DNA from 3 places in the Cellulosimicrobium sp. ES-005 genome. Region 3 is predicted to be linked to each of the others. Evidence: riboswitches for the same ligand, from Rfam matches in the RefSeq annotation. Region 3 holds a riboswitch; each other region holds the start of a gene.
The links. A riboswitch is a leader RNA that binds a small molecule or an ion and turns the genes downstream of it on or off. The one in region 3 is predicted to bind thiamine pyrophosphate.
Positions count from the first base shown of each region.

Region 1: linked by a shared signal. The riboswitch ahead of thiD (bifunctional hydroxymethylpyrimidine kinase/phosphomethylpyrimidine kinase) and the one ahead of ABRQ22_RS01055 (thiamine ABC transporter substrate-binding protein) in region 3 are both predicted to bind thiamine pyrophosphate.
Region 2: linked by a shared signal. The riboswitch ahead of ABRQ22_RS19150 (FAD-dependent oxidoreductase) and the one ahead of ABRQ22_RS01055 (thiamine ABC transporter substrate-binding protein) in region 3 are both predicted to bind thiamine pyrophosphate.

Region 1 covers NZ_CP159290.1:2,355,876-2,362,935, reverse strand. The annotation lists gene pheT (phenylalanine--tRNA ligase subunit beta) at 1-1,226, shown strand, start outside; gene ABRQ22_RS10325 (SDR family oxidoreductase) at 1,223-2,101, shown strand; gene ABRQ22_RS10320 (YceI family protein) at 2,355-3,029, shown strand; gene ABRQ22_RS10315 (hypothetical protein) at 3,041-3,298, opposite strand; TPP riboswitch at 3,353-3,446, shown strand; gene thiD (bifunctional hydroxymethylpyrimidine kinase/phosphomethylpyrimidine kinase) at 3,439-4,407, shown strand; gene ABRQ22_RS10305 (hypothetical protein) at 4,438-4,719, opposite strand; gene ABRQ22_RS10300 (quinone oxidoreductase) at 4,716-5,744, opposite strand; gene ABRQ22_RS10295 (ATP-binding cassette domain-containing protein) at 5,754-6,650, opposite strand; gene ABRQ22_RS10290 (FadR/GntR family transcriptional regulator) at 6,647-7,060, opposite strand, start outside.
Region 2 covers NZ_CP159290.1:4,277,124-4,284,183, reverse strand. The annotation lists gene ABRQ22_RS19165 (glycosyltransferase family 4 protein) at 1-1,143, shown strand, start outside; gene guaA (glutamine-hydrolyzing GMP synthase) at 1,148-2,761, opposite strand; gene thiE (thiamine phosphate synthase) at 2,805-3,491, opposite strand; TPP riboswitch at 3,582-3,661, shown strand; gene ABRQ22_RS19150 (FAD-dependent oxidoreductase) at 3,666-5,063, shown strand; gene thiS (sulfur carrier protein ThiS) at 5,069-5,302, shown strand; gene ABRQ22_RS19140 (thiazole synthase) at 5,411-6,154, shown strand; gene ABRQ22_RS19135 (ThiF family adenylyltransferase) at 6,238-7,060, opposite strand, start outside.
Region 3 covers NZ_CP159290.1:240,283-247,342, forward strand. The annotation lists gene ABRQ22_RS01040 (DUF4235 domain-containing protein) at 1-138, opposite strand, end outside; gene ABRQ22_RS01045 (FtsX-like permease family protein) at 323-2,857, opposite strand; gene ABRQ22_RS01050 (ABC transporter ATP-binding protein) at 2,857-3,729, opposite strand; TPP riboswitch at 3,907-4,011, shown strand; gene ABRQ22_RS01055 (thiamine ABC transporter substrate-binding protein) at 4,092-5,192, shown strand; gene ABRQ22_RS01060 (iron ABC transporter permease) at 5,284-6,990, shown strand.

The DNA of each region.
Region 1 (7,060 bases), 2.1 Mb from region 3:
AGCAGGTCGTCGGGACGCTCGGCGCGATCGGGTGCTCGGTCGAGGCGGACGACGCGGACGCCACCGGCGTGCTCGTGGTGGCCCCGCCGTCGTGGCGACCCGACCTCACCGAGCCCGCCGAGCTCGTGGAAGAGGTCGCGCGTCTCGTCGGGTACGACGAGATCCCGTCCCTGCTGCCGGCCGCGCCCGGCGGTCGCGGGCTCACGCGCGAGCAGCGCGTGCGGCGCTCGGTCGCCCGGGCGCTCGCGGAGGACGGCTTCGTCGAGACGCTGAGCTACCCGTTCGTCGGGGACGCGGAGCTCGACGCGTTGCGCCTGCCCGCGGACGACGAGCGCCGCCGGGCGCTGCGCCTGCTCAACCCGCTCGCCGACGACCGGCCGCTGATGCGCACCGACCTCCTCAGCACGCTGCTCGAGACGGCGCGCCGCAACGTCGGCCGCGGGCTGGGCGACGTCGCGCTGTTCGAGGTGGGTCTGGTGACGCACCCGCGCGCGGGTGCTCCTGCGGCGCCCGCGCTGCCGGGCGGCGTCCGGCCGTCCGACGACCAGCTCGCCGCGATCGACGCGTCGCTCCCGGCGCAGCCGCGCCACGTGGCGGGCGTCCTCGTCGGCCGCCGCGAGCGCGCCGGCTGGTGGGGAGCCGGCCGCGCCGCGGACTGGACCGACGCGCTGGCGGCGGCCCGGCTCGTGGTGGAGCGCGCCGGCCTGCACGTGGGTGCGGACGTGTCCGTGGTGGCCGACACCGAGCGCGCCCCGTTCCACCCGGGCCGCTGCGCGCGCCTGGAGCTCGCGGACGGGACCGTGGTCGGGCACGCGGGCGAGCTGCACCCCAAGGTGCTCGAGAACCTCGGCCTGCCCGCGCGCGCGGTGGCGTTCGAGGTCGACCTGTCCGCGGTCGTCGCCGGTTCGTCGGACGCGCCCGTGCAGGCGACGCCCGTCTCGGGCTTCCCGGCCGCCAAGGAGGACCTCGCGTTCGTGGTGGACGCCGGCGTGACCGCCCAGGCGTTGCGCGACGCGATCGTCGACGGCGCCGGGGACCTGGTCGAGGACGTCGCGCTGTTCGACGTCTTCACCGGCGAGCAGGTCGGTGCCGGGCGCAAGTCGCTGGCGTTCTCGCTGCGGCTGCGCGCGGCCGACCGCACGCTCACCGCGGACGACGTCGCGCGCGTCCGCGAGGGCGCCGTGACGGCCGCGCGCGAGCGCGTGGGCGCGGAGCTGCGGGCGTGAGCGTGCACGCGGCGGGTGCCGTCGCGCCCGCCCGGACGGCGCTCGTCACCGGCGCGTCGCGTGGCATCGGTCGCGCGATCGCGGTCGGCCTCGCCGCCGCCGGTCTCGACGTCGCGCTCCTCGCGCGCGACGCCGACCGGCTCGCGGGCGTGGCCGACGAGATCGGCGCCCTGACCGTCGGCGGTGCGGGGCGCGCGGTCGTGGTCACGGCGGACGTCACGGACGCCGCGGCGGTCGCGGCGGCCGTGGGCGCGGCACAGGACGCGCTCGGGAGCGTCGACCTCCTCGTCAACAACGCGGGGCGCGTCGACGCCGAGGTGCCGCTCTGGGAGGCGGACCCCGACGAGTGGTGGTCGGTCGTCGAGACCAACGTGCGCGGGCCGTTCCTCCTCGCGCGCGCCGTCGTCCCGGGGATGCTCGCGCGCGGCGGAGGTCGCGTCGTCGACCTGAACAGCGGCGCGGGCTCGCACGACATGGACGGCGCGAGCGCGTACAACGCGAGCAAGACCGCGCTCCTGCGGCTCGGCGCGAACCTGCACCGGTCCGGGTTCGCGCGCGGCCTGCGGACCTTCGAGGTCTCGCCGGGGGTCGTCCAGACCGACATGACGGCCTCGATGGTCATGCATGAGGGCCGCACCGAGTGGACCCCGGTGGAGCGCACGGTCGAGATGGTCGTCGCGATCGCGCGCGGCGAGCTCGACGCGTTCTCGGGGGCGTTCGTGCGCGTGACGCACGACTCCCCGGCGTCGTTGCGCGCCGCGGCCGAGGAGGCCCTGGGCCGCGGGTCCTCCCTGCCCGGCCCCGACGCGCGGCGCCTGCGGGTCACGCGCTGGGGCGCGGACGACCCGATGCCGGGAGAGCTGCCGAGCCGCTGACGTCCCGCGGCGTGGCCGCGACCACCCGGCGCGTCGCGGACCCGCCCGCACCGACCCGCAGCGCCGCCCGACCCCTCCGGTCGGGCGGCGCTCGTGCGTCCGCGGGCGACGCCTGCGCGGGCAGCGCGGGCGGGGGAGATCACCCGGCATCTGGTTGAAACTTCACTCACTCATCGGGGATGCTGTCCTGGACACCTGACCAAGTACCGGGCGGACACCGACGTCGCGGCTCGACGACGCCTGGGAGCGACGGATGACGACGGCACGCCCTGTCCGGCAGTGGAACGGCCTCACCGTTCCCGAGGCCGGCACCTACACCCTCGACGAGGCGCACAAGCGCATCGGGTTCACCGGGATGCACATGATGGTCTCGCCCGTCCGGGGCGAGTTCACCCGGGCGCGCGCCACGATCCTCGTCGGCGAGGACCCGCTCGCCTCGGCGGTGTCCGCGACGATCGAGACCGCGAGCCTCACGACGCACCACGAGGAGCGCGACGCGCACCTGCGCAGCGCCGACTTCCTCGACGTCGACGCGTACCCGACGATCGAGTTCCGCAGCACCGCGGTCACGTGGCAGGGCGAGCAGCAGGACCAGATCCTCGCGTGGGCGCGACTGCGGAACCGTTCGCCCGAGCGCGCCGAGCTCGCGCCGGAGCGGGTGCAGCCCCGGACGGCGCAGGCCGGGCGGTTCCTCGTCGAGGGACTGCTCACCGTCCGCGGCGTCACGCACCGGACGGTGCTGTCGATGCAGTACGGGGGCGCGCGCCGCGACCCCTACGGCCGCGACATCTTCGGTTTCCACGCCGCGGGCGAGATCGACCGCGAGAGCTTCGGTCTCGTGTGGAACGTGCTGCTCGAGACGGGCGGGTTCCTCGTCGGCAAGAAGATCGGCCTCGAGATCGCGGGGGAGGCCCTGCACCAGGCCTGACGTCCGGTCCGTCAGGGTGCGTCCCGCGCGACGGCCCCGCGGGCGACCCAGACGTGCCACACACCGCGCTCCGGGTGGACGTGCTCGAAGGCGACGCGGCCGCCGTCCTCGTGCGTGACGACGCCGGCGAGCACGACGCGGCGCCCCCGGCGGTCGACGGTCGTCCAGCGGGCGGGGACCGGAGGGAGCAGCGGCGTCGCGGGGGAGCGCGGCGCGGGTCGGCGGGCGGGTCGGTCGTGCGGCATGCCCAGGAGGACGCGGTCCGGCACGCGTTCTCGCGCGCGAGACCGGGTGAAACCCTCGGGCGCGCAGGACGTAGCATGACGCGCGACACGGGGTGCCCCGCCGAGGGCTGAGATGAGACCCGTCGAACCTGCTCTGGCTCGTACCAGCGAAGGGATGTCCCGCGATGACGCTCGCCCTGCCCCCGCACGACCCCGCACCCGGGCGCGACCGCGCCCACCGGCCCGCGGCCGACCGCACGCCCGGTGCGGCCGGCGGCCCGGGTGCCCTGCCCGCGCGGCCGCGCGTCCTGTCGATCGCGGGGACCGACCCGACCGGAGGCGCGGGCATCCAGGCGGACCTCAAGTCCTTCGCCGCGCACGGCGCGTACGGCATGGCCGTCACGACGGCGCTCGTCGCGCAGAACACGCACGGCGTGCGGTCCGTGCACGTCCCCGGTCCGACGTTCCTGCGCGAGCAGCTCGACGCCGTGTCCGACGACGTCGAGATCGACGCCGTGAAGATCGGCATGGTGGCCGACGAGGCCAACGCCCGCGAGATCGGGGCGTGGCACGACGCGCTCGCGGCCGCGCGGACCGACGCCGGGCTCCCGCGGCCCTGGGTCGTCCTCGACCCCGTCATGGTCGCCACGTCGGGGCACCGGCTGCTCGACGCGGGCGCGGAGCAGGCCGTGCGCGACCTCGCGGCACGGGCCGACGTCGTCACCCCCAACCTCCCCGAGCTGGCCGTCCTCGCGGGCCGCGACGTCGCGACGACGTGGGACGACGCGCTGACCCAGGCCGCGTCGTACGCGGCGACGAGCGGTGCCGTCGTGCTGCTCAAGGGCGGCCACCTCACCGGTGCGACGTCGCCGGACGCCCTCGTCGTGCCCGCCGGCCCGTCGTCGGACGCGGCGCCGACCGTCACGACGTTCGACGGCGAGCGCGTGGACACGCCCCATACGCACGGCACCGGGTGCTCGCTCTCCGCGGCGCTCGCTGCCCTGCGCCCGCAGCGTGCGGGCTGGGAGGAGGCGGCGCGCGACGCCAAGGACTGGCTCACCGGCGCGCTGCGCGGCGGGGCGGCGCTGCGCGTCGGGACGGGCCGGGGCCCGGTCGACCACCTGCACGCCTCGTCGCCCGTCGTGCCGCGCTGACGGACCGCGCGCGAGCAGCGGTCACGTCGGTCAGGCGCGCGCCACGTCCTCCTCGGCCGTCGCGTAGACGCACTCGTAGCCCGGCGGGACCCAGCGCCACCGCGCGTCGACGTCCTCGATCGCGACGCCGTCCGGGCGGTCGGCGACGCACGCGTCCGCCTGCTGGCGCAGACCGACCGTCACCCAGTACACGGCGAGCGCCGCGGCGAGCAGGACGGAGAGGACCGTCACGGCGCGGCGGAGGGCGGGGGAGGGGCCGCCGTCGGACCCGTCCTCCTCGCCCGGCGGCGCGGGCACCCAGTCCCAGCTCACGCGGTGCCCGTCTCCGCGGCCGGGTCGGGCGCCGCCGCTGCGTCGGGGACGAGCAGCACCTTGCCCGTGGTCGCGCGGCCCTCCAGCGCGCGGTGCGCGTCGGCGGCGTCGGCGAGCGCGAACGTGGCGCCGACGCGCACGTGCAGCGTGCCGCCCGCGACGGCGCCGAGCACCTCGGTCGCCCGCTCGACGAGCTCGGCGCGCGTCGCCGTGTGGTCGGCGAGCTTGGGGCGCGTGAGGAAGAGCGACCCGCCCGCGTTGAGCCGCTGCGGGTCGAACGGCGGGACCTGCCCGGACGAGCCGCCGTAGAGCACGAGCGTGCCCCGGCGGTGCAGCGACGCGAGCGACGCGTCGAACGTGTCCTTGCCCACCGAGTCGTACACCGCCGCGACGCCCTCGCCGCCCGTGAGCCCGCGCACGACCTCCGGCAGCTCGGTGGTGAGGTCCGCGAACGCCGTGTACTGGATCGCGTGCTCGGCGCCCGCGCCGCGCGACAGCTCCGCCTTCTCGGGCGTCGAGACCGTCGAGATCACGTGCGCGCCCCGTGCCACGAGCATCTGGGTCAGGAGAAGCCCGACGCCGCCCGCGCCCGCGTGCACGAGCACCCGGTCGCCCGGGCGGACCGGGTAGGACGACGTGCACAGGTAGTGCGCGGTGAGGCCCTGGAGCGCGACGGCGGTCGCGTCCTCGAGCGACACGGCGTCGGGGACGTGCAACGCCTGGGCGGCGTCCACGACGACGAGGTCCGCGTACGACCCGGGCGCCTCGGTCCACACGACGCGGTCGCCCACGGCGAAGCCCTCGACGCCGTCGCCCACCTCGGCGACCACGCCCGCGCCCTCGCTGCCGACCACGTGGGGGTATTCCATCGCGTACACGCCGGAGCGCTTGTACGTGTCGATGAAGTTCACCCCGGCCACGGCCGACCGGACGAGGAGCCGACCCGGCCCGGGCGAGGGGTCGGGCAGCTCGGTGTACTCCAGGACGTCGGGGCCGCCCGCCGCGCGGGCCACGATCGCGTGCATGGCCCCAGCCTAGGGTCGTGCGGCGAGCCCGGCCGCCCTCCCGGTCGTGGTCGCGTCCGTCCCGGCGCCGCCCGCGACCCCCGCGCCGACCGCGTCGTCCCCGACCAGGCGGGGCGGACGCGCGTGGCCCGCCGACGCGTGCCACCGGCCGAACCGGCGCTCGACGTGCACCGGGTGGTCGAAGCAGCGCGTGACGTGCTCCGTGACGAGCACGTCCGCGGCGGCGCCCGCGGCGACGACGCGGCCGTGCGCGAGCAGGAGCGCGTGGCTCGTCGTGGTCGGCAGCTCCTCGAGGTGGTGCGTCACCAGCACCGAGGCGACGTGCGGGCGGGTCGCGCGCACGGCGTCGAGCGTCTCGAGGAGCTGCTCGCGCGCGGCGACGTCGAGCCCGGTGGACGGCTCGTCCAGCAGGAGGAGCGCGGGGCCGGGCAGGAGGGCGCGCGCCACGAGCGCCCGTCCCCGCTCGCCCTGGGAGAGCGTCGGCCAGGGGTCGTGCGCGCGGTGCGCGAGGCCGAGGTCGGCGACCAGCCCGCGGGCGACGGCGACCTCGGCCGGGGTCGGCTGCCAGCGCGGGCGCCAGTCGACGGTCCCCGTGAGGCCGGTCAGGGTCACCTCGAGCACGGTCAGCGGCGAGCGCAGGTCGTGGCGCGGGTCGACGTGGCCGATGCGGCGGTGCAGGGTTTGAATGTCCACGCGACCCAGGCGCTCGCCGAGCACATGCACCGTGCCGCGGGTCGGGTGCCGGCGCGCCCCGCAGAGCCCCAGGATCGTGCTCTTGCCCGCCCCGTTCGGCCCGAGCAGCGCCCAGTGCTCGCCCGCCCGGACGGTGAGGTCGACGCCGTCGAGGATCGCCCGTCCCTCCCGTACCAGGTCGACGCCGCGCAGGGACAGGACCTCGGCGCTCACCGGTCACCGCCCGTCGTGCGGGAGCCGCGCCCGGCGACCTTCGCGTGGACGGTTGCCAGGTGCGCGCGCGCCGCCCCGGACGCGCGGACGGCGTCGCGCTCGCGCACGGCGTCGAGGATCGCCTCGTGCGCGTCCTGGTCGTGCCGGTGCGCCTCGCCCGCGCGGTCGAGGTCGACCATCGCGACCATCGCGCGCCGCAGGCGCGGGACGAAGGTCGCGAACAGCTCGCCCAGCACGGCGTTGTGCGCGGCGTCGACGACCGCCCGGTGGAAGACCAGGTCCGCGTCCACGTACTCGGCGGCCGAGGACGTCGCCGGGACCTGCCCGCGGCGGGAGAGCGCCGTCGTCATCACACGGAGGTCCGCGGGGGTGCGGCGCGCGGCGGCGAGGCCGGCAGCCTCGGTCTCGAG
Region 2 (7,060 bases), 820 kb from region 3:
ACCGACTGCTACCTCCCCCTGCTCGGCGGGATCGAGACCCAGGTCGCGCGGCTCGCGCAGCAGCAGGCGGCGGCCGGCCACGACGTCGCGGTCGTGTGCACCACGCCGGCGCGCCCCGGCGCGCACGGCGTGTCGACCGAGCGGGACGGCGACGTCACGGTGCACCGGCTGGCGGCACGCGTGCCGGGCGGCTACCCCGTCCACCCGCGCGCGCCGCACCACGTGGCGCGGATCCTCGGCGCGGACCGGCCCGACGTCGTGCACCTGCACATGGGCGTCCTCACCCCCTCGACGCAGGCGTCGCTGCGCACGGTCGTGCGCGCCGGGCTGCCCGCCGTGCTCACCGTGCACAGCGTGTGGGGCGGGGCCGAGAAGGCGTTCGCCGCGCTCGACCGCGTCACACGCTGGTCGAGCTGGCCCGTGCTCTGGTCGGCGGTGAGCGAGCTGACCGCCGCTCCCCTGCGCCGCATCGTCGGCGACCACGGCGAGGTCGTGGTCCTGCACAACGGCCTCGACCTCGACGCGTGGCGCGTCCCCCGCACCGAGCGCGCCGACCGCATGGAGGGCGCGGCCGTCCACGTCGTGGCCGCGACGCGGTTCGCGCCGCGCAAGCGCGTGCTGCCGTTCCTGGAGGTCGTGCGGGACGCCGTCGGGCGCCTCCCCGAGGGGGCGCTCCACGTGACGCTCGCCGGGGACGGACCGGAGCTGGCCGACGCGCGGCGCTTCGTCACGGAGCACGGGCTGGGGTCGGTCGTGTCGCTGCCCGGCCGCCTCGACGCGACCGGGCTCAAGCGCCTCTACGCACGGGCCGACGTGTTCGCCGCGCCCGCCGTCGAGGAGGCGTTCGGCATCGCCGCGCTCGAGGGCCAGGCCGCCGGGCTGGCGGTGCTCACCCGCTCGCAGTCGGGCGTCGCGGAGCGCCTCACCGACGGCGTCGACGCGCTCCTCGCGGACGACGACGCCGGGCTCGCCGACGCGCTCGTGCGGCTCGCGACCGAGGACGACCTGCTCGACCGGATCGTCGCGCACAACCGCGACGTGCCGTCGTCGGCGGGCTGGCCGCGCGTGCTCGCCGACGTGGAGCGGGCATACGAACGGGCCGCGACGATCGCCGTGGATCGTCGGGCCCGTCCGTCCCGCTAGGGGGTCACTCCCACTCGATGGTGCCCGGGGGCTTGCTCGTCACGTCGAGCACGACGCGGTTGACCTCGGAGACCTCGTTGGTGATGCGCGTCGAGATGACGGACAGCACGTCGTAGGGCAGGCGCGTCCAGTCGGCCGTCATCGCGTCCTCGGACGAGACGGGGCGCAGCACGATCGGGTGGCCGTAGGTGCGGCCGTCGCCCTGGACGCCGACCGAGCGGACGTCGGCGAGCAGCACGACCGGGCACTGCCAGATCTCGTCGTCGAGTCCCGCCTTCGTCAGCTCCTCGCGCGCGATCGCGTCGGCCGCGCGCAGCGTCTCGAGGCGGTCCGCCGTGACCTCGCCGACGATGCGGATGCCGAGCCCGGGACCCGGGAACGGCTGGCGCGCGACGATCTCCTCGGGCACGCCGAGCTCGCGGCCGACCGCGCGGACCTCGTCCTTGAACAGGGTGCGCAGCGGCTCGACGAGCGAGAACTGCAGGTCGTCGGGCAGGCCGCCGACGTTGTGGTGGCTCTTGATGTTCGCCGCGCCCTCGCCGCCGCCGGACTCGACGACGTCCGGGTAGAGCGTGCCCTGCACGAGGAACTTCACCTCGGCGCCGTGCTCGCCCGCGTCCTCGACGATCTGGCGCGCGGCGTCCTCGAACACGCGGATGAACTCGCGGCCGATGATCTTGCGCTTGGTCTCCGGGTCGCTGTGCCCGGCGAGCGCCGTGAGGAACCGCTCCTTCTCGTCGCGGATCACGAGGTTGACGCCCGTCGCCGCGACGAAGTCGCGCTCGATCTGCTCGACCTCGCCCGCGCGCATCAGCCCGTGGTCGACGTGCACGCACGTGAGCTGGTCGCCCACCGCGCGCTGCACGAGCGCCGCGGCGACGGCGGAGTCGACGCCGCCCGAGAGCGCGCAGATGACGCGCGCGTCGCCGACCTGGGCGCGGATCGCCGCGACCTGGTCCGCGATGACGTTGCCGGGCGTCCAGTCCGGGGCCAGCCCGGCGCCGTCGTACAGGAAGTGCTCCAGCACGGTCTGGCCGTGCGCGGAGTGCTTGACCTCGGGGTGCCACTGCACGCCGTAGAGGCGACGCTCGCGGTCCTCGAACGCGGCGACCGGCGAGCCCGACGACGTCGCGAGGACCTCGAAGCCCTCGGGCGCGCGGTGCACCGCGTCGCCGTGGCTCATCCACGTGGTCTGGTGCTCCGGCGTGCCGTCGAGCAGCACGCCCGCGGCGCACACCTCGACCTCGGTGCCGCCGTACTCGCGCAGGCCCGTCTGGGCGACCTCGCCGCCGAGCGCCTTGGCCATGGCCTGGAAGCCGTAGCAGATGCCCATCACGGGCACGCCGGCCTCGAACAGCGCCGGGTCGACGAACGGGGCGCCGGTCGCGTACACCGACGACGGCCCGCCGGAGAGGATGATCGCCACCGGGTCCTTCGCGAGCATCTGCTCGACCGTGAAGGTGTGCGGCACGATCTCGGAGTAGACCTTGGCCTCGCGCACGCGGCGCGCGATGAGCTGCGCGTACTGGGCGCCGAAGTCGACGACGAGCACGGGGCGCGGGGTCGCGGCGACCTCGGCGGTGGTGGGGGTGTCGGGAGCGGTGGCGGGTGACGTCACGGCTCCAGGATAGTCGCCGCGCGGCGCGGTCCCGTCCCGCGTCTCAGGCGCCGGTGGGCTCGGCGGCGCGCTCGGCCGCTCGCTCGGCGACCCGCCCGCGCAGCGCCCGGGCGGCCGCCTCCGGGTCTGGCGCCTGCGTGATCGCCCGCACGACGACGACGCGGGTCGCCCCGGCGTCGAGGACCGCGTCCAGCCGCTCCGCGTCGATCCCGCCGATCGCGAACCAGGGCGTCGTGGGCCGGGTCGCGGCGACGTCGCGCAGCAGGTCGAGCCCGACCGCGGCGCGCCCCGGCTTCGTCGGCGTCGCCCAGAGGGGGCCCACGCAGAAGTAGTCGACGTCCGGGTCCGCCTCGGCCGCGGCCGCCTGGTCGGCCGAGTGGGTGGACCGGCCGAGCACCGGCGCGGCCCCGAGCAGGGATCGCACCGCGGAGACCGGCAGGTCGCCCTGACCCATGTGGACGACGGGTGCACCGGTGAGCGCCGCCACGTCGGCCCGGTCGTTCACGGCCCACAGGGCGCCGTGCTCCGTCGCGACCCGTGCGACGAGCTCCTGGAGCTCGAGCTCGCGCGCCGCGACGAGCGTCTTGTCGCGGAGCTGGACCACGTCGACCCCGCCCGCGAGCGCCGCCCGCAGGAAGTCCTCGAGGTCGCCGCGCTCCTCGCGCGCGTCGGTGCACAGGTAGACGCGTGCGTCGGCGAGCCGGGCCCGCGCGTCGTCCGCAGCCGGCACGGCGGGGTTCGCGGGCGTGGCGAAGGTCTCGGTGCTCACCCGCCGGAGCCTAGCCGCGCCCGCTCCCCCGCGCGGGTACTGTGGCCGACAGCACGGGAGCCCCGCACGGGGCTGAGAGGGCGTCGGAGCCGACCGTCGAACCTGATCTGGGTCATGCCAGCGAAGGGAGCGCGCATGCACACCCCCGTCCGTCCCGGGCCCCGCCCGCCGGGAGCCGGCCCTGCCGCGCCCGACGGCGCGCGCGACCTCGTCGTCGTGGGCGGCGGGATCGTGGGGCTCGCCGTGGCGTGGCGCGCCGTGCGCGCCGGCCTGTCGGTCACGGTGCTGGACCCGGCGCCGGGCGACGGCGCGACGCACGCCGCGGCCGGGATGCTCGCCCCCGTCACGGAGGCCGACTTCGGCGAGGACGCGGCGCTGCGCCTGCACCTCGCCGCCGCCGCGGCGTGGCCGGGGTTCGCCGCCGACCTGCGCGCCGCGACCGGGGCCGACGTCGGTCTGCGCACCGCGGGCACCCTCACGCTCGCCTACGACGCCGACGACCTCGCCCTGCTCCGCCGCGTCCTCGCCCTCCACGCGGAGCACGGCCTCGCCTCGCGCGAGCTCACCGTCGCCGACGCCCGTCGGCGCGAGCCGTATCTCGGCCCGCGGGTCGCGGGCGCCGCCTGGGCGCCGGACGACCACGCGGTCGACCCGCGCGCGGTGCACGCCGCCCTGCTCGGCGGGCTGCACGGCCTGGTCGGTGGCGGCACCGGAGCGGGCTCCGGGCCGGGGACGCTCGCGGGGTCGGGCACCGGATCCGCGGCAGGCGCCGTCGTCGTGCGGGCGTCCGCGACGCGGCTCGCGCTCGGCCGGGCCGGGCGGGTCGTGGGCGTGCACGACGACGCGGGCCGGCTCCACGCGGCGGGCGCGGTCGTCGTCGCGGCGGGATGGGAGTCCGGAGCGCTCCTCGCGGACGTGCCGGGCGTCGTCGTGCCGACCCGGCCGGTCAAGGGGCAGACGTTGAGGCTCGACGCCGGGCCGGACCTCGCGCTGGAGCACGTGGTGCGCGGGGTCGTGCAGGGGCGACCCGTGTACGTCGTGCCGCGCGACCCGGTCCCGGACGGGCAGGGTCGCGGCGTCGCGGGTCACCGGGAGGTCGTCGTCGGCGCGACCACCGAGGAGAACCCCGACGACCGCCGCGCGACCGCGGGCGGCGTCTTCGCCCTGCTGCGCGACGCGCGCGCCCTGCTGCCCGGGATCGACGAGGCCGCGCTCGTCGACGTGACGCCCCGGGCGCGCCCCGCGACCCCGGACAACCTCCCGCTCGTCGGTCCGACCGGCGTCCCGGGGCTGCACCTCGCGACGGGGCACGGCCGCAACGGCATCCTGCTCGCGCCGCTCACCGCCGACGCGGTGATGGCCGGGCTCACGGGTGCCGCGCTCTCGCCCACCGTCGCGGCCGCCCTCGCCCCCACCCGCACCGACCGCTTCGCCGAACCCGGGATCGCTCCCCACGGCGGGCCCGACCTGGGGAGCGACCCCGGGTTCGGCACCGTCCGGTCCGCCGCGTTCTCCCTGACGACACCGAGGTGATCTCCGTGACCCGACCTGCTCCGACCGCGCTCGTCAACGGCGAGCCGTACCCGCTCGACGCCCCCGTGCACCTCGAGCAGCTCGTCGCGGCGCTCGTGCCCGCGTACGTCGCCGACGGGACGCCGCAGGGCGTCGCCGTCGCGGTGGACGACGCCGTCGTGCCGCGCGGCTCGTGGGCGACGACCGTCGTCGCGCCGGGTGACCGCATCGAGATCGTGACCGCCGTCCAGGGCGGCTGAGGAGGACCCGTGACCACGACCGACATCTCCCCCGCGCCCGCGCACCGACCGTCGGACGGCGGCGACCCGCTCGTCGTCGCCGGCACGACGATCGGGTCCCGCCTCGTCATGGGCACCGGCGGGGCGGCGAACCTGCTCACGCTCGAGGACGCGCTCGTCGCCTCGGGCACCGCACTGACGACCGTCGCGATGCGCCGCGTCGCCGTGCGCGCCGGTGGCGTGGCCTCCCCCGACGCCGGGATCTGGGCGCTCCTCGCGCGACTCGGCATCCGGGCGCTGCCCAACACGGCCGGGTGCTTCTCGGTGCGCGAGGCCGTGCTCACCGCGCACCTCGCGCGCGAGGCGTGCGGCACCGAGTGGGTCAAGCTCGAGGTGATCGCGGACGACGTCACGCTCCTGCCCGACCCCGTCGGCCTCGTCGAGGCGGCCGAGCAGCTCGTGCGCGACGGGTTCGTCGTGCTGCCCTACACGAACGACGACCCGATCCTCGCGCGCCGGCTCGAGGACGTCGGGTGCGCCGCCGTCATGCCCCTCGGTGCGCCGATCGGCACCGGCCTCGGCATCCTCAACCCCCGCAACATCGAGGCGATCGCCGCCGCCGCGCGCGTGCCCGTGATCCTCGACGCGGGGATCGGCACGGCGTCCGACGCCGCGCAGGCCATGGAGCTCGGGTGCGCCGGCGTCCTGCTCGCGACCGCCGTCACGCGCGCCGCCGACCCGGTCCGCATGGCGCACGCGATGCGCCTCGCCGTCGAGTCGGGCCGCCTCGCCGCCGGTGCCGGCCGCATCCCCCGCCGCGAGGGCGCCCTCGCGAGCTCGTCCCCCCAGGGTCGACTCGACCTCGCCCTCTGACGCCGGTCCCGCCAGCGGATCAGGCCGTCCTGGCTCGTCAGCCGACCAGGACCCGCGACGTCCACCTGCTCGGCGGGGGCGGACTAGGTGGCCGGGGTCGTTTCCAGGGCGTCGAGGAGGGCGGGGACGCCGCCGACGACCGAGCGGGCGTCGATCCCGGCGGCGCGCGCGACGTCGGCGACGCGGGCCGAGCGGCCGCCGACCGCGCACAGGACGAGCACGGGTCGGTCCGTCGGGAGGTCCGCGAGCGCCGCGGCGGGGTCGCCCGTGAGGAACGTGCCGCTCGGCACGAGGGTCGACCCGGGCAGGGGACGCACCTGCGCCTCCCAGTCCTCGCGCACGTCGAGCAGGTACGGGGCCGTGCCGTCGTCGCCCAGCAGGGCCGCCGCGTCGCGCGCGGTGACGTCGCGCTCCCCCGTGACCGGCCGCGCGACCGACGTCGCCGGGGCCAGTCCGCAGAACGCGGCGTAGGCGTCGTCGCCCGGCAGGAGCGCGGTGACGGGGTCGCGGGTCGGGTCGGCGCGCACGGTGAGCTGGCGCCACGAGAGGTCGAGCGCGTCGTAGACGGCGAGGCGGCCGAGCAGCGTCGTGCCGGCGCCGGTGACGAGCTTGATCGCCTCGGTCGCCATGACGGAGCCGACGGTCCCGCACATCGCGCCGAACACGCCGCCGGTCGCGCAGTCGGGCGCGGCACCGGGCGGGGGCGGGACGGGGAACACGTCGCGGTAGGTGACCCCGCGCGCCTCGCCGTCCCCCGGGCCGTCGGGAGCCGCGCCGCCCGGGCGCGGGACATCGTCGGGCAGGGCGAACCGGGGCGCGCCCCAGAAGACGCTGACCTGCCCCTGGAAGCGGTAGATCGAGCCCCAGACCACGGGCAGGCCGAGCACCTCGGCCGCGTCGGAGACG
Region 3 (7,060 bases):
CTTGGGGGCGTCGTGACCCGTGACCTTCGCCCAGACGAACGTGACGAGCTTCTGCGCCACCCAGCCCGCGGCGAACGTGAGGGCGACGGTGCCGACCTTCACGGCCAGGGTCTGCTCGGTCTCGGTCGTGTCGGCCACGAGGGTCCTCCGTGAGTCGGGGCGCCGGTCGGCGCGGGCGTGCTCCCACCGTAGTGCGAACCGTCGGCGCCCGCGTCGCGCGGCGCGCGCACGTGGCCACGGCCCGACGTCGCGAGACGCGAGAAGTGGCCCTCTGGAGGCCACCGTGGAGGGCCACTTCTCGCGTCTCGTCACCGCCCTCGCGTCATTCCTGGCTCACCGCGTCGAGCACGGGCAGCCGGGCCGCGCGCGTCGCGGGCCAGACCGCCGCGACGACCCCGACGACGGCGGCGAGCGCGAGCATCGCCCCGAGCTGGGCCCACGGCACGGCGAGGGTCGTGAAGCCCTCGTCCGCGAGGACGGACGGGAGCGCGGCGGCCAGGCCGGTCCCCACGACCAGCCCGACCGCCGTCCCGAAGACCGCGACCAGCACGGACTCGATGACGATCGTCGTGGCGAGCTGGGCGCGCCCCAGCCCGACGGCGCGCAGGAGCCCGATCTCGCGCGTCCGCTCGACGACGGACAGGGCGAGCGTGTTGACGATCCCGAGCACCGCGACGAGCACGGACAGGCCGAGCAGCGCGTAGACGATCGCGAGGATCGACTCGACCTGGGACGCGACCTCCCCGGCGAACTCGTCGGCGTCGAGCACGCTCGCGACGACGTAGGGCGCGACGGCCTCGGTCACCGCGCCCCGCACGGCCGCGAGGTCGGCGCCCGGCTCGACGTCGAGGAACAGCATCTCGGGGGTCGTCGCGCCGACGGCCGAGGCGACGTCCGGCGGCAGGAGCATGTCGACCGAGAACGCATGGGAGTCGATCACGGCGCCGATGCGGACCTCGTGCGCCGGGAGGTCGGGCCGGGTGGGGTCGGCGATCGTCACGACGTCGCCGAGCGCCCAGTCGTGCTCGTCGAGCGCGTCCGCCATGACGGCCGCCTCGCCGCGCGCGTACGCGTCGAGGTCGCCCTCGACGGCCGTCGTGCGGACCGAGCGGCCGAAGCCCTCGGCAGGGAACCCGACGACGAGCTGCGGCTCGCCGTCGACGGCGACCTGCCCGTACGTCGTGAGGTCGACGGACGCGACGCCGGGCACCGCGCGCACGTCGGTCGCGACGCCCTCGGGCAGGTACGGGGTCGCGGACCGGACGACGAGGTTGGCGGCCGTCTCCTCGTCGACGATGCCGGTCACGGACTCGCGCGCCGAGAGCGCGAGGACGGACGTCGTCGACACGAGCGCCATCCCCACGACGAGCGCCCCTGCGGTCGCGGCCGTGCGCCGCGGTTGGCGCGTCACGTTGCCGCGCGCGAGCCCGCCGAGCGGCCGGACCAGCGCGACGAACGGCGCGGCGAGGACTCCGAGCACGGGACCGACCGCGAGCGGGGAGAGCAGCAGCACGCCCGCGATCACCCCGACGGCGCCGAGCCCGAGGAGCGGCGCACCGCCGCTCCCGACCACCGCGGCGCCCACCACGAGACCGGTGCCGGCGAGCAGGGTCAGCGTCCCCGCGACCACCCGGGCGACGCCCGGGCCGGCGGGCCGCACGACGTCGGCCCGCATCGCCTCGACGGGCCGGACGAGCGCCGCGTGGCGCGCGGGCAGGGCCGCCGCCACGACCGACACCACCACCCCGACGACGAGCGGGACCACGATCCCGGCCGTCGTCACGGGCAGCGACCCGGCGAGCTCCATGCCCACCGCGCCGAGCCCGGCCCGCGCGAGCTCGGCGAGCCCGAACCCGGCCGCGACGCCCAGCACCGCGCCGACGACCCCGACGACCGCGGCCTGCCCCAGCACCGAGGCGAACACCTGCCCGGGCGACACCCCGACGGCGCGCAGGAGCGCGAGCTCGCGCGTGCGGCGGCGCACGTGCATCGCGAACGTGTTGGTGATGATGAACGTGCCGACGAACAGCGCGAGCCCGGCGAACACGAGCAGGAACGTCGAGACGAAGCCGAGCTGGTCGGCGACGGCGCTGCTCGTCTCGGCGCGCAGCTCCGCGCCCGTCACGGCCTCGGCGCCGTCGGGCAGCGACGTCGCGACGGCGTCGCGCAGCGCCTCGGGCGAGACGCCGTCGGAGGCGTGCAGGGCGATCGACGGCACCATGCCGTCCGGCGCGTACGTCGCGGCCGCGGTCGCCGCGTCGAGCAGGACGATCGTCGCGCCCGCCATGGGCGCGGACAGGGAGAGCTCGCCGACGACGCGCACCGGGCGCACCGCGTCCCCGAGCACGACGTCGGTCGTGTCGCCCACGGCGAGCCCGGACGCCTCGAGCGTCGCGGACTCGAGCGCGACCTCGCCGCCGTTCTCCGGCGCCCGGCCGTCGACCACGCGCGGCCCGGGGTCGCGCGGGTCGTACCCGACCGCCATGCTCGGCGCCTGGGTGCTCAGCACCGCGGTGCCGTCGGCGCCCACCAGGACGGCGGGGCCGCTCACCTCCGCGAGCGCGAGGTCGACGTCGTCCCGCGCGTCGAGCGTGCCGGCCAGGTCCGCCGGGACGAGGCTCCGTGCGCCGCCGAGCTGCGCGGACGACGACTCGAGCGCGGACCCGGCGCTGGCCGCGCCGCGCACGTACGCGTCGGCCTGGATCGACGACGCGACGATGCCGTCGAAGGTCGAGGCGAGCATCGCGCGGAGCGCGAACGTGCCGGTGACGAACGCGACGCCGATCGTCACCGCGAGCACGGACAGCACGAGCTGTGCGCCGTGCGCGCGCACGCCGCGCAGCGCGATCCGGCCCATCATCGGACGGTCGCCGGTTCGTGCGCCGGGCCGGCGGCGTGCGCGCCCGCGGACGCCGCGGGCGTGAGGGCCCCGAGCGTGTCGAGGACGGCCTGCGGCGTGGGTTCGCGCAGCTCGGTCACGAGGCGCCCGTCCGCGAGGAACAGCACGCGGTGCGCGTACGACGCCGCCGTCGGGTCGTGCGTGACCATCGCGACGGACTGGCCGAGGTCGTCCACCGAGGCGCGCAGGAAGCCGAGCACCTCCGCGGCGGCGCGCGAGTCGAGGTTGCCGGTCGGCTCGTCCGCGAACACGACCGCCGGCCGGGACACGAGCGCCCGCGCGCACGCGACCCGCTGCTGCTGCCCGCCCGAGAGCTCCGCCGGGCGGTGCCCGAGCCGCGGGCGCAGGCCGACGGCGTCGACGACGCGGTCGAACCACTCCCGGTCCACGGGCCGGCGCGCGACGGCGAGCGGGAGCACGATGTTCTCCTCCGCCGTGAGCGTCGGCACGAGGTTGAACGACTGGAAGACGAACCCGATGCGCGTGCGTCGCAGCCGCGTCAGCCGTCGCTCGCTCATCGCCGAGACCGTCTCGCCGTCCACGACGACGGTCCCCGCCGTGGGGGAGTCCAGCCCGGCGAGGCAGTGCATGAGGGTCGACTTGCCCGACCCCGACGGGCCCATGATCGCGGTCAGGCGCCCCCGTTCGAGGTCGACGTCGACGCCGTCCAGGGCGCGGACCGCGGCCTCGCCGCGCCCGTAGGTCTTCACGATCCCCCGCGCGGTGGCGATCACGGGCCGCTCCGGCGTGGTCCCGGCGGCACCCGCGGCGTGCTCGGCGGGCGCGGCGACGGTCGTCCTCACGCCCGTCGTCCCAGGTCTGCTGCTCATCGGTCCTTCCCCTCCTGCGTCGTCGGCCGGGTGTCCCGGTCCGGTCGTCTCGACCCTCCCGCGGCGGTGCGCCCCGGGGCATCGGGGACCGGCCCGGAACCCCTCCCTTGTCGCCGCGGGTCCGCGCTCAGGGTTCTCTCAGGGGGATTCCCCAGGCGCGGCCCGGTGTAGGCTCGACGGGAACGACAGGGGAGCTCCTGGAGGAGCTGAGAGTGCGGACCACCGCAGACCCTCGAACCTGATCCGGTTAGCACCGGTGGAGGAAGTCGGGAATCTCGATCACCTGCTCGTGCGGTCGCCCGCGCTCGCGGGGCACGGTCGCGCGGGCCGGTGAACCCCTCCTGAACGTCCTGGGAGGACACATGCAGCGCACGACCGCCCGTACCCGCCGGAGCGCCCTCGTCACGGGCGCGGGCACGACCCTCGCCCTCCTCGCCCTCGCCGCGTGCAGTGGCGGCGAGGACGCGACCTCAGGCTCCGGGGGCGACGACGCGTCGTCGGGCACCGGGGGCACGGTCACCCTGGTCACCCACGACTCCTTCGCCGTGAGCGACGAGGTGCTCGCCGCGTTCGAGGAGGAGAGCGGGCTCACCGTCGAGCAGGTCGCCCCCGGCGACGGCGGCGCGCTCGTCAACCAGCTGATCCTCACCAAGGACTCGCCGCTGGGCGACGTCGTGTTCGGGATCGACAACACGTTCGCCTCGCGGGCGATCGACGAGGGCGTCCTCGCGCCCTACACGCCGGAGGGCCTCTCCGACTCGGCGGCCTCGTACGCCGTCGGCGACGGCGACGAGCTCACGGCGGTCGACCTCGGCGACGTGTGCGTCAACGTCGACCACGCGTGGTTCGCCGACGCCGGGATCCCGGAGCCCGTCTCGCTCGAGGACCTCGCGAAGCCGGAGTACGAGGACCTCCTCGTCGTGACCAACCCGGCGACGTCGTCGCCCGGTCTCGCGTTCCTCCTCGCGACGATCGGCGCGTTCGGCGAGGACGGTTACGAGGACTACTGGGCCGACCTCCGGGACAACGGCGTCAAGGTCGTCGACGGGTGGTCCGACGCGTACTACGTCGACTTCTCCGGCTCCGAGGGCGCCGGGCCGCGCCCGCTCGTGCTGTCGTACTCGACGTCGCCCGCGTTCACGCTCACCGAGGACGGCTCCGCGTCCACGACCGGTGCCCTGCTCGACACGTGCTTCCGCCAGGTCGAGTACGCGGGCGTGCTCGCGAACGCGAAGAACCCCGAGGGCGCGCAGCAGCTCGTGGACTTCCTCGTGAGCGAGGCGTTCCAGGCCGACGTCCCGGAGCAGATGTACATGTACCCCGCCGACGACTCCGTCGCGCTCCCCGACGGCTGGGCCGAGTTCGCCCCGCTCGCCGACGAGCCCTTCGAGGTCGCGCCCGCCGACGTCTCGGCGCACCGCGACGAGTGGATCAAGGCATGGACGGCCACGGTCGTCGACTGACGCCCGGTGCGCGCTGCGTGACCACGCCTCTACCTCGCGAGGTAGAGCCCCGGTCTGCCGAGGTAGAGCCGTGGTCGCGCGAGGTAGAGCCGTGGTGAGGGGTCGGGCGGTCTGGCGCGGCGGCGTCGGACGCGCGGTGCTGTGGGGTCTGGCGGCGGCGGTGCCGCTCGCGTTCCTCGGGGTGTTCTTCGCGTGGCCGGTCGTCACGCTCGTGGCGCGCGGGTTCGTCGGGGACGACGGCGGCCTCGACCTCTCGGGGTTCGCGGAAGTGTTCTCGCAGCCGCGCACGTGGCGGATCCTCGGGCTCACGCTCTGGCAGGCGGTGCTCGGGACGACGTTCTCGGTGCTGCTCGGCGTGCCCGGCGCGTACGTGCTGTACCGGTGCCGGTTCCCCGGGCGGCGGGTCGTGCGCGCGCTCGTCACGGTGCCGTTCGTGCTCCCGACCGTCGTCGTCGGCGTCGCGTTCCGGTCGCTGCTCGTGCAGGGCGGCCCGCTCGGGTTCCTGCGGCTCGACGAGACGTTCGCGGCGATCGTCGTCGCGCTCGTGTTCTTCAACTACTCCGTGGTGGTGCGCACGGTCGGCGGGCTCTGGGAGCACCTCGACCCACGCGCCGAGCAGGCGGCGCGCGCCCTCGGCGCGACGCCGTGGCGCGCGTTCCGCACCGTGACGCTCCCGGCGCTGACGCCCGCGATCGCGAGCGCCGCGTCGATCGTCTTCCTCTTCTGCGCGACGGCGTTCGGCGTCGTGCTCGTGCTCGGCGGCATCCGCTACGGGACGATCGAGACGGAGATCTGGATCCAGACCACGCAGTTCCTCGACCTGCGCACCGCGGCGGTGCTGTCGGTCGTGCAGCTCGTGGTCGTCGCGGCGGCGCTCACGGTGGCGAACCGCACGCGGGCCCGGCGCGAGCGCGCCCTCAACCTGTCGTCGTCGGCGTCGTCCGCGCACCCGCTGCGCCTGTGGCGCGACGGCCGCGACCTCGCGCCCGCGGCGCTCACCGCGGCCGTGGTCGTGGTGCTCGTCGGGCTGCCGCTCGGCACGCTCGTCGTGCGCTCGTTCCGCGTCCCGGGCGGCGGCTGGGGCCTCGACAACTACGCGAACCTCGGTACGACGGGCGGGCGCAACGCGCTCTCCGTCACCGTGTGGGAGGCGGCGGGCAACTCGCTGCGCACCGCCGCGCTCGCGACCGTGGTCGCCGTCGTGATCGGGGGTCTCGTGGCGCTCGTCGTGTCCCGGCGCGCGAGATCGCGCGGCGGGCGGCGCGCGATCTCGGTGCTCGACTCGGTGTTCATGCTCCCGCTCGGGGTCTCCGCCGTGACGGTCGGCTTCGGGTTCCTCCTCACGCTCGACCGGCCGCTGGGCCTCGACGTCGACCTGCGCACGTCGGGGCTGCTCGTGCCGATCGCACAGGCGGTGGTCGCGATCCCGCTCGTCGTGCGCACGGTCCTGCCGACGCTGCGCGCCATCGACCCGCGCCTGCGCGAGGCCGCCGCGACCCTCGGCGCCGCGCCCGGCCGCGTGTTCCGCACGGTCGACGGCCCGATCGCCGCCCGCTCCCTCGGCCTCGCCGTCGGGTTCGCGTTCGCCGTCTCGCTCGGGGAGTTCGGCGCGACGTCGTTCCTCGCCCGCCCGGACAGCGCGACCCTGCCGGTCGTCATCTTCCGGCTCATCGGGCGCCCGGGCGCCGAGAACTACGGCATGGCGCTCGCGGCGAGCGTCGTGCTCGCGCTGCTCACCGCGACCGTCATGCTGCTCGCCGAGCGGTTGCGCGGCGACCGACCCGGAGGAGAGTTCTGATGGTGCAGACCGACCCCGCCCCCGCGCGCGCGGGCACGCCGGAGCCGTCGCGCGCCGGCCCCGGCACCGG